Regions from separate parts of the Saccharopolyspora sp. genome, predicted to be linked through region 1. Evidence: riboswitches for the same ligand, from Rfam matches in the RefSeq annotation. Region 1 holds a riboswitch; the other holds the start of a gene.
The links. A riboswitch is a leader RNA that binds a small molecule or an ion and turns the genes downstream of it on or off. The one in region 1 is predicted to bind cobalamin.
Positions count from the first base shown of each region.

Region 2: another riboswitch for cobalamin. It lies ahead of IJH84_RS04100 (hypothetical protein); the one in region 1 lies ahead of IJH84_RS25300 (ABC transporter substrate-binding protein).

Region 1 is NZ_JAFRFW010000935.1:7,462-11,873, forward strand. It holds gene IJH84_RS25280 (sodium:solute symporter family protein) at 1-567, shown strand, start outside; gene IJH84_RS25285 (hypothetical protein) at 582-818, shown strand; gene IJH84_RS25290 (GNAT family N-acetyltransferase) at 822-1,310, opposite strand; gene IJH84_RS25295 (DUF899 domain-containing protein) at 1,546-2,304, shown strand; cobalamin riboswitch at 2,397-2,584, shown strand; gene IJH84_RS25300 (ABC transporter substrate-binding protein) at 2,669-4,189, shown strand; gene IJH84_RS25305 (ABC transporter permease) at 4,219-4,412, shown strand, end outside.
Region 2 is NZ_JAFRFW010000147.1:2,984-7,395, reverse strand. It holds gene IJH84_RS04105 (class I SAM-dependent methyltransferase) at 616-2,010, shown strand; cobalamin riboswitch at 2,177-2,361, shown strand; gene IJH84_RS04100 (hypothetical protein) at 2,518-3,360, shown strand; gene IJH84_RS04095 (PLP-dependent cysteine synthase family protein) at 3,357-4,412, shown strand, end outside.

The DNA.
Region 1 (4,412 bases):
GTGGTGCGCGGGCGCGACGACGGTTACTACCTCAAGGTCGGGCGGATCGTCACGGTCATCGGCATCGCGGTGAGCGTGGGCACCGCGTTCATCGCCGCCGGGTACAGCAACATCCAGGACTACATCCAGCTGCTTTTCTCGTACTTCAACTCGCCGCTGGTCGCGACGTTCATCATCGGGTTGTTCTGGAAGCGAACCACTCCGTGGGCAGCGTTCTGGGGCATCGTGACCGGCACGGCGGCCGCGGCCGGGATGCACTGGACGGCTTACTCCATCCCGTACTTCTACCCGGGCGGGGTGCTGGATCCGAGCGGCGAGACCATCAACGCGCAGATGGTCAACTTCTACAGCGCCATCGCGGCGTTCGTGGTCGACGCTGCGGTGATGGTGCTGGTCTCGCTGGTCACCCGGCCGAAACCGGACAGCGAGCTGACCGGTCTGGTGTGGGCGTTGCGGGACCGGCGGCCGCGGGAGCGCGCGGTGTGGTGGCAGTCCCCGGCCGTGCTGGGCTCGCTGGCGCTGGGGCTGGTCGTGCTGATGTCGGTCGGCCTGGTGCTCGTCTACTGAAGCGGAGGTGTGCGATGCCGAAGCGGCGGATCTTCGACCTGCGGGTGCTGATCGGCGCGGTGTTCGTGATCTACGGCATCGCGCTCGGCGTGGCCGGGTTGTTCGACGGTCCGGCGGATCTGGCGAAGTCGGGCGGTTTGCCGATCAACCTGTGGACCGGCGCGGGAATGCTCGCGCTGGGCGTTTTCTTCTTGCTGTGGGCCAGGTTCGGCCGCGGCGAGGGGCGCCCGGAGGACACCTCAGCGCAGTGATGCTCACAACCGCAGGTGCATCACGTGCAGGCCGACGTAACCCCGCGCGGGATCGTGGAACGCTTCCGGCACCGTCCCGATGATCTCGAATCCGAGGGACTCGTAGAGCCGGATCGCACCGGTGTTGGTCTCGGTGACCGCGTTGAACTGCATCGCCCGGAACCCGGCCGCCCGCGCCCAATCCAGGCTCTCCTCGCACAGCCGCCGCCCCACGCCGCGTCCGGCGTGGTCCGGGTCGACCATGTAGCTGGCGTTGGCCACGTGCGAGCCGGGGCCGTGCCGGTTCGGCTGCATGTGCGCGCTGCCCAGGATCGTGCCGCCGTCGGCGACGGCGACGGTCGCGCGGTCCGGGGCCGGGCTCAGCCAGGCTCGCCGGGCTTCGGCGCTGCTCATGTCGGGCGGGTAGGTGTAGGTCTCGGCCGCGGCGACGATGCGGTGGAAGAACGGCCAGATCAGCGGCCAGTCCTCGGCTGTTGCTTCCCGGATGAACATGTGCCGATCATCGCACCGCCGGAATCACGATCCACTCCTGCGCTGGCAACGGCGGTTCGCCGCGCTGTTTCCAGTGAGTACCGAAAGTGACGACATCGTTACACTCCGGAACAAGTGTCCTTGATCGGGGCTGGATGCTGCTCTTCGCGGCAAGCCTTCGGCCAGCTGGTCCGATGAGTTTTGCCACCGGCATCGGTCCACCCCTGCGTAGGCACTTGTTCGACAGGGAGCGACGATGAATCTGCCCGAGATCGTTTCGCCGGAGCAGTGGCGCGCGGCGCGCGTGCGGCTGCTGGCGCAGGAGAAGGCCGCGACGAAGGCGCGCGACGCGCTCAACGCCGACCGCAGGCGGTTGCCGATGGTGCGGGTCGAGTCCGATTACCGGTTCCACGGCCCGGACGGTGAGCTGCGATTGCCCGACCTGTTCGACGGCCGCCGCCAGCTCGTCGTGTACCACTTCATGTTCGACCCGGAGTGGGACACCGGTTGCCCGAGCTGTTCGGCGTTCGTGGACCAGCTCGGCGACCTCACGCACCTGCGCGCCCGGGACACCAACCTCGTCGCGGTCTCCCGCGCGCCGTGGGAGAAGATCGAACCGTTCCAGCGCCGGATGGGCTGGACGGTGCCCTGGTACTCGTCGAACGGCACGCGGTTCAACCACGACTTCCACGTGACGCACGACGAGTCGGTGCGGCCGATCGAGTACAACTACCGCAGCAAGCAGGAACTCGACGAGGCCGGCGTCGGCTACTACCTCGGCGACTCGCAGCCGTTCGAGCTGCCCGGCCTGAGCGTGTTCCTGCGCGACGGGGACGCGGTGTTCCACACCTACTCGACCTACGCACGCGGCATGGACGGGCTCGGCAGCACCACGAGCCTGCTGGACCTGACCCCGCTCGGACGCCAGGAGGAGTGGGAGGAACCGAAGGGCCGCGCCACCGAATACGGCGCCCCGGCGGGCAGCGATCGAGTCCTTTACCACGACGAGTACTGACCCGGTGACCGTGCGCGCGACGCCGCCCAGGACTCAGGAAGGGCGGCGTAACACCCGTCGCAGCAGCCGGGTGGTTTCTTGACAAGACCTGATCCGCCTTGAAAGCTTGTCGCGCAGTCCATTGCGACGGTGCGCAGGAAGCCCGGTGCGAATCCGGCGCGGTCCCGCCACTGTGAATGGGGAGTTCCGTCCACTCGGGCCACTGCCGGTGCTCGGTGGGAAGGCCGGGCGGAGCGTCGATCCATGAGTCAGGAGACTGGCGCCGTCGCAGCAGATTCGACGGGGTCGCGGAGCCCCGGAGGAGGTTTCCCGTGCGCCCGAGCGCCGTTCCCGCACCTGGTACGTCTGCCGCCGTTCGACCGGCGTGAGCGCCGTGATCGGCCGCAGGCGGCTGCTCGCCGCGGCCGCGGGCGCGTTCGCCGCGGTGCCGCTGGTTTCCTGCACCGGTTCGGGCGGGTCCGCGGGCCGGTTGCGCGTGGCGTTCCCCGCGGGCGGCACCACCGAATCCCTCGACCCGCACACCGGTTCGCTGTTCGTGGACCAGGCCAGGGCGAAAGCGCTGTTCGACACGCTGGTCGGCTACGCCGACGACATGAGCGTGGTCCCGCGGCTGGCCGAGTCGTGGGCACCGGACGCGACCGGAACCCGCTGGCGGATCCGGTTGCGCCCGGCGAAGTTCCACGATGGACGGCCGGTCACCGCCGATGACGTCCTCTACACCTACCGTCGCATCGCCGACCGCAGCACCGGCGCGCAGGCGCGCTCGCACTTCGCCGACGTCGATTTCGCCGCCAGCAAGGCGTTATCGGCGACCGAGCTGGAACTCGTGCTCGGCGGCCCGAACTTCGAGTTCCCCGCGGCGTGGGGCGCGCCGAGCACCGAGATCGTGCCCGCGGGGACCACTGACTTCAGGCAACCCGTCGGTTCCGGACCGTTCCGGTTCGTGTCCTTCCAGCCGGGCGGCCCGGCTGTGTTCGCCCGCAACGAGCAGCACTGGTCCGGCCCGCCGGTGCCCGCCGAGCTGGAATTCGTGCCGGTGGAGGAGGAAAGCGCGCGGGTGACCGCGCTGCTTTCCGGGCAGGTGCACTACGCGCACGACGTGAGCGCCAACTCGGTTCGGCTGCTGGAGCAGGACGGGCGCGCGCGGGTCTTCTCCGAGCCGCACGGCACGATGCAGGCCGTTCTGCTCAAAGTGGACCGTCCGCCGTTCGCGGATCCACGGCTGGTGCAGGCGGTCCGTGCCGGGGTGGATCGGCGTGCGCTGGTGGACATCGCGTTGAGCGGGAAGGGCCGCGTCGGCAACGACCTGTTCGGCCTGGGGCTGCGCTACTACCCGCGTGATCTGCCGGAACCGGTGCGGGACGTGCAACTGGCGCGCTCGCTGGTGCGGCAGGCCGGGGCCGAGGGGCTGAGCTGGGAATTGCGCACCAGCACCGCAGATCCGTACTTCGAGTCCGCGGCGAGCTTGATCGGCCAGCAGCTCGGCGAGATCGGCATGACGGTCACGCCGCGGATGATGCCTTCGGAGACCTACTACTCGGACATCAAGAAGCAGGGCGTCGCCGCGCACAGCCGGACGGCCGCGCTTCCGCTGCCGACCTTCCTCGGTCAGCGCATGATCTCCACCGCAGGCAACAACAACTACACCGGCTACCGCAATCCCGAGTTCGACGCGCTCTACTACCGCGCACTGTCCACTGCGGACGAAAAGCGGCGCGCCGAGCTGCTCGCTTCGGCGCAGCGCCTCGCCCGGGAGCAGAGCGGGATGCTGGTGTGGGGCTTCAGCGGTTGGAACGTCGCGACCGCGGACGGCGTCACCGGTGTCCGGGCAGCGCCGCCGAACTCCCTGGACTGGGCGCGTTTCGACCGGGTGAGCCCGGGTTGAGCGCGCTCGCCGCACCCGGCAGGGGAGCGGTGCTGCTCGCAACCCGGCTGGGCATCGCGCTGGGCCAGATCGCGATCGTCGCGGTCGCCGTTTTCGCGCTGACCGCACTGCTTCCCGGCGACACCGCGGTGGTGTTGCTGGGCGAGCAGGCCGATTCCGGGCAGGTCGCCGCGCTGCGGGAACGGCTCGGTCTGGACGAGCCGCTGGGGCAGCGATTCCTTAG
Region 2 (4,412 bases), on a different contig from region 1:
CGCTCGAGATCCATGTTGGCAGCGTCGTGGGTGGATGGGCAAGCAAGATCGTGGAGAGCACTCCAACGAGGGATGCTCGATTCCTGAGCCCAATTCGTCGATCCGCAAACCATGACCGTCCGTGATCTCGCTTCCTCGACGGATCGCTCAAGGCGGGTAGGGAGAATTACGCGTTCGGATGTCGCCGCGGCCGGGCTCGCTGATCCATGATGGAGCGTGGGCAGACCGCCGCGGGACTGCCTCGTTCCCCCGGAGCCGGCCGCGTCGGCCCGCCGGAACACCACTGGCCCGGCCGCGGTGCTCGCGTAAGGCATCCGCAGCACCGGACGTACCGGGCCGGTGGGCCGGGACCGTGCGATTCGTCGACGACCGGACCTCGGAGTGCTCGCCGTCGCGCACCATCCCTGTCCGGATCCCTTGCACGGCAACGGAAATCCTCATCGACCGACCTGGGCGACGACGCCCGGCGGTTCGCCCTCCGCGGACGGTGCGGTACCGGCGCGTCCGGCGCAGTGCGTCCAGCAGCGCAGCTGAGAGCACCGAATCGCACCGCGCCGCAACGAAATCCACGCGATGCCAAGGCGGCACCGGCGACAGCAGGAAGGAGTCGAGGCGATGCGCACGGGCGAGCAACGGGACGAGGCACTGCTACCGATGCAACGAGGCGGCCGCCGGCTTTGCGGCTTGCGCGCCGCGCTGACCGACGACGACCCGACGCGGGCCGATCCCGCGTTCGCCCGGCTCGTCCGGGAACTGTTCGACCCTGCCTCGGCGGGGCCGGTGGACGTGGTCGGGCTGACCGGAGTGATCACCGGACGGCCGCATCCCAACCGCGCGCGGGTGGCCTTGCTGCTCGGGTTGCTCGCCGGCGAGGACCGCGCCCGCCCGCACTTCGCCGAGCAGGTGCGCGATGCCGTCCGCGGGGATTTGGAAGCGCACCTTTCGGTGCTGTTGTCGGCCGAAACCGAGCCGGCCCTGCGCGCCGCACTGCTTCATCTGCTCGCGCACCTTCCGGAGGAACGAAGCCGCATCCTGCCCGCCGTCTGCCGGTGCGCGGACGAGGAGGACATCAGCAGGGTGCGCCGGTGCCTGACCGCGCCGAGACCGGGCGAGCCGGGCTCGGTGGCCGGGCTGGGCCGCGCGTGGCCGTCGCCGGTGCACTGGCGTCCCGCTCCCGAGCGGCCTCCGGAACGTCCGCGCGGACCCGCGGAGCTGACCGAACTGTGGCGATCGGAAACTATGGCGCTGCTCGCGTACTTGGGGGCGCGGGCCGAACACGAGATCCACCACGCGGTGGGATGGCCGGACCTCGCCGGTTTTTCGGTGCCGCTGCCCGAGACCGACGTCCGTTGCGCTTACCGCGAGTTGCTGGAGCACGACCCGATAGTGGCCGAGCACTACGAGGACGTCGTCCGACCCGCGGTGCGGAACCTGCTGGGCGGCAACTGGGAAGACTTGGTGACCACTCGGGACGAAGACGCTTACCTGCGGCGCAACCTGCGGGCCGCGCCCGGTCCGGTGCTCGATCTGGCGTGTGGCACCGGCCGCTGGACGCGGGTGCTGGCCGAGCAGTTCGGCCCGAACCGGGTGGTCGGACTGGACCTATCCCGGGTCGCGCTCGATGCGGCCGGATCGGCGGTACCGGGCGCGCGGTTCACCGAGGGAGATGCCAGGGCGCTGCCGTTCCCGGACGGCTACCTGGGCGCGGTGAACTGTTCGGACGCGCTGCACCTGCTGCCGGACGTCGAGCAGGTCGTCGCCGAGGTCGCACGCTGCTTGCACCCGGCGGGGACGTTCACGGTGAGCAGTTTCCGATGGGCGCAGCGTCCGTTCCAGCGGTGGTTGCAACGGCGGCACGAGCAGGTTTTCGGGATCCGCTCGTTCGATCCCGCACGGCTTTCCGCGGTGCTGACCGCGGCCGGGCTGGACATCGTGGATTCCAGCGGTCCCGGATCGTTCCTGTTCCTGACCGCCCGCAGGAGGCGTGATCCGAACAGGCCGTTGCGCTGATCCCGGTGTGGCGCACCCGTGGCGGTTCCGCCGCCACGGTGCTCGCCACCTCGCAGGCACATCCGCAACGCGCTGGTCAGCGCGTTCTGCACGCGTCGTTGAAAATCGCTGCCGGAAAGTCCGGTGCGTGATCGTGCGCACCACGGGCCTTGACAGCGCACCCGTGTGCTGCGAACTTCTCAGGCGTTCAGACGACGGTGCGTAGGAAGCCGGTGCGAGTCCGGCGCGGTCCCGCCACTGTGAGTGGGGAGCCGGTCTCCACCGACGCCACCGCCGGACTTCCGGTGGGAAGGCCGGAGACGCGGCGCTGATCCACGAGCCAGGACACTGGCGCCGTCGTGCGAGATTCGCTCGGGGTCGCGGAGCCCCGGAGGAGGTTTTCAGGTGCTCCTGCTCGGTGCAGCGTGCCGGTTCAGCGCTTTTCCCACCGATCACCGCGTGCGGTCTCGCGAATTCAGCTCGTCCTGAGCTGATCCGGCCATTTCCTTTTGCAGCCCGGGGAGACACGTGCCTGCTGCCGTCACGCCGAACACCTCATTCCTGGACGCAGTGGTCCAGCGCGCCCTCGACGGCGAGTTCGCCGTCGCCGCCGGAACGGACCCGTCCGAGGCGCACGCCGCCGTCGGGTTCCTGACCGTGCAGGCGGCCAAGCACACCGGCCGCAGCACGGGCTACGTCAACACCGTGGTCAGCGTCCGGGTGGGCGCCGCGGTGGGATCTTGCGCCGTCGAGCCGGGAGCGGTCGATGAGAAGGTCGTCCAGGACGCCGTGGGGCGCAGCGTCCGCGAATTGCTGGCGCACCCGGAACCTGCCGTCCGCGTGGCCGCGCTGGACGCTTACTTGGCATTCGCCGCGCCGCACGCGACGGATCCGCGTGCGCGTCAAGTCGTGGTTCCCGCTGGGAGTTCGCTGGAGAAGTCGATGGCGCGCGCTCGCGCCGTCGCCGCGCTGACCCGGGTTCCGGACGGTGGCCGGGTCGCGGTCATCGGCGTGGTGAATTCGTTGCTCTCGGCGTTGCGGGAACGCGGTATCGACTACGTGCCCTGCGATCTCAAAGGCGGCCGGACCGAATGGGGCGAACCGGTCGTGGACGACTACGCGCGGGCGGTGGCGGACGCCGATGCCGTGGTCGCATCCGGAATGGTGCTGGGCAATGGGACTTTCGACGACATAGCCGATCGCTGCCTGCGCCGGAACCTGCCGCTGACGATGTTCGCGCAGACCGGAGCGGCCGTGCTGCGCGAACTGCTCGGCGCTCCGGTGCAGGCGTTGTCGGCGGAGCCGTATCCGTTCTTCTGGCTCACCGGTGATTCCAGCACGCTCTACAGCTACGAGGTGGGGCGGACGTGACCGTGACGGGAGCTCCGGTGGCCCCGAGGTGCGAGTCCGCGATCGATCTCATCGGCAACACGCCGATGCTTCGGGTGCGCACACCGATTTCGTTCGCACACCCGGGTTTTTGGGCGAAGCTGGAGGGAACGGCGCCCGGCGGCATGAAGGCCAGGGCGGCGCGCTCGATGCTTGCGGGCGCACGCAGTCGCGGCGAGCTGGCGCCTGGCGGCACCGTGGTCGAGTCCACGAGCGGCACGCTCGGCATCGGGCTGGCTTGCGTCGGCTCGGCCATGGGGCACCCGGTCGTGATCGTGGCCGACGACGAACTCGACGACATGACTCGCGCGTTGCTGCGCGCCCACGGCGTCCGGTTGGAGCTGGTGCGCGAGCCACATCCGCGCGGCGGCTGGCAGCGCGCCCGGCTGGACCGGGTGCGGGAGCTGATGCGCACGTTGCCTGATCCGTACTGGCCGGACCAGTACAACAACCCGGACAACGTCACCGGCTACCACGAGCTCGGCCATGAGCTGCTGGATCAGCTCGGTGACGTGGACGCGGTGGTGTGCAGCGTCGGCACCGGCGGGCACAGCGCCGGAATCGCGCAGGTGCTGCGCACGCACCGACCGGACGCACGGGTCGTCGGGGTGGATGCGGCCGGTTCCACGGTCTTCGGCGACCCCGCCGCGAAACGGCTGATGCGCGGGCTGGGCAGCAGCATCCACCCGGACAACGTCGACTACGGCGTGTTCGACGAGGTGCATTGGGTGGGCGCCGCGGAGGCGGTGCACGGCTGCCGCACGCTGGCCGCGGACGCGTTCGTGACCGGTGGCTGGAGCACCGGCGCGGTCGCGCTGGTGGCGTCCTGGTGTGCGCGGGAGCTGGATTCCGACCGGGTCGCGGCGGTGTTCCCGGATGGTCCGCACCGCTACTGGCACACGATTTACGACGATGATTTCCGCGCCGAGCACGGGTTGACCGGCTCGGCGGTGGCACCGCAGGACGTGGACTCGTCCGATGTGGACGGTCCGGTTGGATGGAGGAGGTCGCACCGAGTGGTGGATCCGTGGACC